One region of the Paenibacillus sp. J22R67 genome, then DNA from elsewhere that is predicted to be linked to it. Evidence: predicted binding sites of a transcription regulator. Region 1 holds the regulator's gene; the other holds the start of a gene.
The links. Region 1 encodes LexA, which represses DNA repair genes until DNA is damaged. Its sites were predicted from a motif close to CGAACATATGTTCG; they were not measured.
Positions count from the first base shown of each region.

Region 1 (3,424 bases):
CTTTTTGAAGATCAGGGGATCCATTTGTTAGTAGAAGCAGCTTGTAGTTTCCCTTCAAGGCATCTAGCACACGGAACGTTTCTTCATACACATATGGTCGGTTGCGGCGTTCTGCAGGAAAAAGCTCACCGAGCTTATAACCAAGCTCTGAATCTTCTACGCCTAACGCGCGAAGCCCGCGGGTCCACGATTCCGTGCGATAGCCTGGCGCTAATTTTTCCAATTTGCGAAAATTCTCATTTTCACCTTGTGTGAAATTAGCCCACAGTCCTTCAAACGGGTTAATGCCGATCATTTTGGTGAATGAAAAAGTTTCATAAGATTCGTATAAAGCACGGGCTTCTTTACGAACAGCGGCTTCCAGCTCCTCCGGATTTACATCCGCGTGTTTGGCTGCTTCGGCACAAGTTGCTTCAAAAGCTTCTTGTACACTGCGGTCATCCCATAGAAGTGTATCGTCTAAATCAAAAAGTACAGCCTTGAGCGTCATCATTCATTTCCCCTTTGAATGTTGTTTCTATGTGAAAAGCAACTACTCTTCGTCCGTGAACTTGATGGAATCAAGTTGAACTTTAAGATTGCCTCGGAACGCCTCAATATATTTTTTTCTCAATTCATTTCGTTCATCGATTTCTGCATCTGTTAAACCAACCGTTTTGGCTTTACGAGCAAGCTCATTAATGCGCTCGATATTTTTTTCCATACTGTCACTCATAATGACCCTCCTAGTTCAAAAATTCAATATGAGTACTACTTTGCCATCCCTCTAGTGGAATGTCAAGAAAACAGCAAAAAGAGGCATAGGAACAATTCCTAGCCTCTCAAAGTCTATTTCCATTTCATAGGAAAGTAATGATTAAGGGAGCAACAAAACCTGTCCTTCATTCAAAGAGCTCGTAGTTAAATGATTCTTCGTCTTAATTTTATCTATATAGGAACGAATGTTCTCTCTGCTTTTCTTATGAGTTGCTGCAATGTCCCATAGCGTATCGCCTTCTTGAATGACGACTTGCGCCGGAACAATTGTCTTAGTCTCAGCGTGATTTGACAAACTGCTCGTCGGGGAAGATGCTGCCGCATAAGCTTGTACCATGGCACCAAAAGAGAACACTGTCCCCAGAATTAAAGCAATGAATAGAAACCTAACGATAGCTTTCGTATAACGTGATTTAGTTGCGATCCCTTTGGATGCCGTAGTTGATCTATGAGGTGTGCGTGAATTGTTAGTGTGTGAGTAGGCCATATACATGAATAATCATCCCCCAAACATTTGTTCTGTTATTAGATTAACACGAACACATGTTTGTGTCAACGATTTATTCGAACTTATGTTTGTACGAACTCGGGTTCTATGTTATACTTTGGGTAATGATTCCCAGCATTGGAGTGATAACTATTGAGTAAGATTTCACAGCGTCAACAAGCTATTTTAGAATACATTAAGAACGAAGTGAAAGATAAGGGCTACCCGCCTTCTGTACGTGAAATCGGCGAGGCTGTCGGACTAGCCTCCAGTTCAACCGTTCACGGGCATTTGGAGCGTCTTGAGAAGAAAGGGTTAATTCGTCGAGACCCAACAAAGCCTCGTGCCATCGAGATCCTTGGCTTAGACGGTGCTGAAACCCATTTCGCAGTTTCCGTTGCACGCGTTCCGCTCGTAGGTAAAGTTACCGCTGGGGTGCCAATTACGGCGACTGAGAACATTGAAGACTACTTCCCGCTTCCTGTCAGTATGGTTGGCGATAACAACGTGTTCATGCTAAGCGTCATGGGTGACAGTATGATCGAAGCTGGCATACATAACGGCGATTATGTCATCGTCAAACAACAGCAAACAGCGAACAACGGAGACATCGTTGTAGCAATGACAGAAGACGATGAAGCTACGGTCAAACGCTTTTACAAAGAGAAGGATCATATCCGTCTTCAACCGGAAAACTCCGCTTTGAAACCGATCCTACTGAAGAATGTTACGATTCTCGGCCGTGTTATCGGACTATTCCGTGATATGTAAGACTAATAAGGACCGTCAGGTGAATCCTGATGGTCCTTATTCGATCTTATCTGCACCCGCAAATCCAGCTAAGGTTAATTAATGGGAACTGGAATACTCTATTTAGAGAAAAACAAGCTGTTTTATTCAGAAGAAGAACTACAGGCCCTTATTTGATCTCCTTGGCTCGTTTTTCCAGTTAAATCAACAAAATAGCGAACTGTAGTTCCCCTCACGATAGGATAATGTGCGTTTTCAGTAAATAAGGGGCTATAGTTCCCTAGAAAGACAAAAAACCGAAGGACAATTCGTCCCTCGGTTTTTTTTACTGCTCAAAGGCTTAATTCTGCTCACGCTGACACTAAAACGCTAGCGCCCAGTTACCTTCACGGAAAATAGGCTCCAAACTGCCATCCTGCAGCACACCGTCAATCTCCAGGTCAGCCGTCCCGATCATGAAGTCCACATGGATTAAGCTTGTGTTCCCGCCTCTTACTTTCAGCTCTTCATTGGATAAAGTAGCCCCATCCTTCATATTTATCGGATAACAGCTGCCCAAAGCAAGGTGACAGGAAGCATTCTCATCAATGCCTGTATTGTAGAAAATTCGATTCACATTAGATATCGGCGAATCATAAGGAACAAGTGCAACTTCGCCTAAATAACGAGCACCCTCGTCCATTTCCAATAATCTCGTCAAATGCTCGTAGCCCACTTCTGCCTTATAATCCACGACCTTACCGTCCTCGAACTTGAACGAAAACTTATCAACCAATGCTCCGTTCACATTGAGCGGTTTCGTACTAGATACCGTCCCGTTAACGCCTGTCCGTTTGGGCATCGTAAACACTTCTTCCGTCGGCATATTCGCAACAAAGCGAATCCCGCTTGCGTTCGCCTTATCCCCGCCTAGCCAAATGTGGCCATCTGGCAGCTCTACGCGCAAATCAGTTCCTGCAGCCCGATATTGCAGCGCTGCATATTGCTTATCGTTCAGCACCTTGCGAACGCGTTTCAACTGCTCAATATGTGCACGCCACGCGCTAACTGGATCATTTTCGTATACACGATTGAACCGGAAAATAGCGTCCCACATTGCATCCACTCGCTCTTCTTCAGGAAAATCTGCGTACACTTTGGAAGCCCAAGCCGCAGTCGGAGCCTTAATCAAGCACCAGCTGAACGTACTTGTTCTTACATAATTTTGATACTTGGAACGAGCTGTTGCCATCGCTTTGGAAGCTCTGGAAATTACGCTGGGGTCAATACCGGCGTACAAATCAGGATCTGGCACTTTAATATTCAGCAATGCACCGCCATTCTCAACAAAACGCTCAAGCATATCTGTGTACCACACTGGGTAGTAGTCGAGAGCATCATCATGAGCCGTTTCTAACCGGGCACGTGTCAAGAAGTCATCCTGCCAGTTGA
Region 1 is NZ_JCAUAX010000001.1:339,003-342,426, forward strand. It holds gene AC58VC_RS01700 (HAD family hydrolase) at 1-490, opposite strand, end outside; gene AC58VC_RS01705 (DUF896 domain-containing protein) at 533-715, opposite strand; gene AC58VC_RS01710 (LysM peptidoglycan-binding domain-containing protein) at 857-1,249, opposite strand; gene lexA (transcriptional repressor LexA) at 1,397-2,014, shown strand; gene AC58VC_RS01720 (aminopeptidase) at 2,355-3,424, opposite strand, start outside.

Region 2 (3,424 bases), on a different contig from region 1:
CCGCTGCGAGACCGGCTTTCATTAGACTTGAAGCCCTAATAATTGCCGTGTTACCGAACCGATCCTTGATGCCGTCCAATACACTATCTAGCTTACGCAACTTCGTCACGTCCTCGAAGAGGTCCAGCTGTGTGATTTCCTCATCATCAAGCGACCCTAGTGTGACACCAACTTTACGTACCGGTTGACCATTCCAATTACGATGAAATATCTCACGCACTGATCCGAATACTTTTAATGTATTGTTCGTGGCAAAAGGCATTTTTCTCTGCATACTAAATCCGGTGGGAGCATCGTACGGTGAACACATACAGAATACATGAATGGTTCCGCTCGTATATCCCTTCTTTCGCGCATCACGGCAAACTTCTTCCGTTAATTCCAAAAGCACAATATCTACTTCTTCTGCCGTCGAATAATCTCTTGGCAAGGTCATTCCGTGACCAATTGATTTCGGAGCTACATTGAACGTTCCTGGCGTGACTGGACTATCGTCAAAGCCATTAGCTGTACGCCACATGACCTCAGCCTGAATGTCTGACTGTTTACCAAATCGTGCACGGAACTTCTGCTTGAGAACATGCAATGGTGTCCTTGCAACGTGACCGATTGTGGTCATGCCAATGTTAACAAAATGTCTCGTCATCCGCGACCCAACTCCGTACATCTTATCTACACTTAGAGGCCATAGAACGCGTTCTACATCCTCTTTACCAAGTGTAAAAATGCCATTCTGGTTTTTCTTTGCGAAGTTGTCCGTTGCTTGTTTAGCAAGGATTTTAGTAGGACCGATGCCAACACGAATACGTATGTTCATTGATGCCGCGACCTTCTTTTGAATCATGACAGCCAGTTCTTCTGGATTACAGCGAAAATGATTGAGCGAGCCTGTCACGTCCAGAAACTGCTCATCAATCGAAAATACTTCCACAAGGTCTGTGTACTCCTTGTAAATATCCGTAATCGCAAGTGATACATCAATATAGCGTTGCATGTGCGGCCGCATTACAATCACATTCGGACATAACTGTAGTGCCTCTCCAAGCCTCTGCGCTGTACTAATTCCAAAGCTCTTGGCTATTGGGCAAGCAGCCAAAATAATTCCTGATCTTCTAGCTGGATCTCCAGCCACCACAACCGGGAGATTTTCTAAGCCCGGATGAGAAGCTTTTTCGACGCTAGCGTAAAAAGATTGGCAATCCGAGAGATAGATCGTACGATCACTTTTTTCTCTCAATACCATTTACAACGACCTCCGCATTCTCATTAATGTTGTCATAAGTTCAGCTTTAATCAAACTGCGTAACATTGTAAAATGGTGGACGTATCCGCGAACTTTATATTCAACATTAATGCCTAAAGCTATGGTTGATGTTTTTAACACTCTGATGTCACGCACTTTCATTGCACTCTTAATATTTTGTATTTCAGGATAAATTGCCTCCTCAACTTCTTTTAAATAAAAAAGAATATGACCATATATAATTTTATCTTTGTGAACCCTAAGCTCTTCCGAATCCCTCGCCAGCATATCAAGTAAAATAGGAAACAATGTAAATTCTTTGATTAATTGAACATCTTCGTCGGTCTCTACATTTGTCATGACACTCATTTAATCACCTCAAAATAAGAACATTTGTTTGTATTTTATATTATATACCGAACACATATTCGCTATGCAAGTTATTTTTAGGAAGTCAAAAATCCCCACAGCCATTTAAGCAGTGGGGATTTACTTATTTACTAAATGAGTTCTATTGGCAAATTAATACTCTCCGAACTCATGAGTACTTCATCTACCTTTAAGGACGTAGTACACTGGAAATGTGATTGCAGTTGCTATACTCAAACAAACAAATGAACTAGGGGTAATTAATTTCTTCATTCTAAGGCTCCTTGCTTCCTTCAAATCCCATTAGTCATAGATAGCTCTAAGGTGTACCATTATTATGGGTGATGAAGAAAATGTTTATTCCTCCAATGCTTCTCCAATATGCCAAAAACAACGAACCGTTTGATGATGATTCCACTTTCGCCGAATTGAAATGGGATGGTATTCGGTTGATTATATCAAATATGGATGAGTTTAACCTATACACAAAGAACACGAATGCAACAGTAAAATATCCTGAACTACACAATCCACCGATTCCTAAAGGAACTATTCTCGATGGAGAAATTGTTGTCCTTGATGAACAAGGGCGAGCGGACTTCGAAGCAACAAATACAGGTTTCCGGTCCAGTAAGAAACGTAAACCAGTTGTATTCATGGCTTTTGACATTTTGTACCACCGAGACTTAGACGTGACTGGATTGCCTTCAGAGCGGCGCAAGCAGCTGCTTGAAGAGACACTTCAGGAGACGGAACACTATAGAATTGTTCGGCCTATTAAAGGCAGTGCAAAGGACTTTTTTAATATCGTATGTCATCATGGTCTTGAAGGTATTGTCATTAAGAAAAAAGATTCGAGATATGAAAAGGGAGCACGCTCCTGGTCATGGCAGAAGGTTATTAACTACCAAAAGGCAGTGGTTTACATAACCGGTTACAGCAAGAAAGAACATTCTTGGCTTCTTAGCTATCAAGAGGGTGAATCTGTCCGCAGTATTGGCACCATGGAGCTTGGAATAAGTAAGTCTGCTCGTGAATCAATGATGCCTGTGTTTCATTCTTTTAAAAGTGGTGAGAGCAAAGATTACGTCTTTATAAAGCCTGTAGTACGCTGTAGAGTTAAATATAGGGATTGGTAAAAATCTGGAATCATGCGACTTCCAGTCTTTGAGGAATTTATTGTTTAGGGGATGACACTTATGGAATACCGAGTTAAGCATACAGAGACAGGTGAAGAGAAAACGCTGAGTCATTTAGAAGTGAATGATATGGATTATGATGTAAATAGCCGCATCGTTGTTTTCGATACAAACATGGAGGCATATTTTTTAATTGATGAAGTTCAAGAGTACTGAATTGTCGAGAATTATTGGATTTCACCGAGAACATCAAAGAGTCCCTTCATTGGAACAGGTTGAGAGGGCTTTTAATGATGCAATGGCTGGAGATATTGATGGAGCCCTGCGGCTTCTAGACTGGAAACGTCACTGCTTTTATGTAAAAAATGATTACGAAAGAGAAGTTATGTCGAAGGTATTTAGGTATTGCTCCAATGTTATAGAATAAAAATTAAGCCTGGGGCACCCCCAGGCTTTCGCTTATTCCAACAGGTATCAAAAAATCCGTGTCTAACAAACATTCACTTTAAACAAAAAGGGCAGTTGCCGCGGCATCTGCTCCCTGGTTTTTTGAACTATCGTTCCCAGTTAGCTCAACCCAACTTATAAAGCAAAAGCTAATCATTCCAAGAGTACATTTTTCTGGAATAAATTGCAAACGAAGTGGTATCGACGTAATATGAAGAATCAGATT
Region 2 is NZ_JCAUAX010000002.1:870,498-873,921, forward strand. It holds gene AC58VC_RS10215 (DNA polymerase IV) at 1-1,237, opposite strand, end outside; gene AC58VC_RS10220 (YhjD family protein) at 1,244-1,612, opposite strand; gene AC58VC_RS10225 (ATP-dependent DNA ligase) at 1,957-2,751, shown strand; gene AC58VC_RS10230 (hypothetical protein) at 2,812-2,967, shown strand.
Region 2: a site for LexA is predicted at 1,661-1,674, ahead of AC58VC_RS10220 (YhjD family protein). Genes of this name have one in related genera too.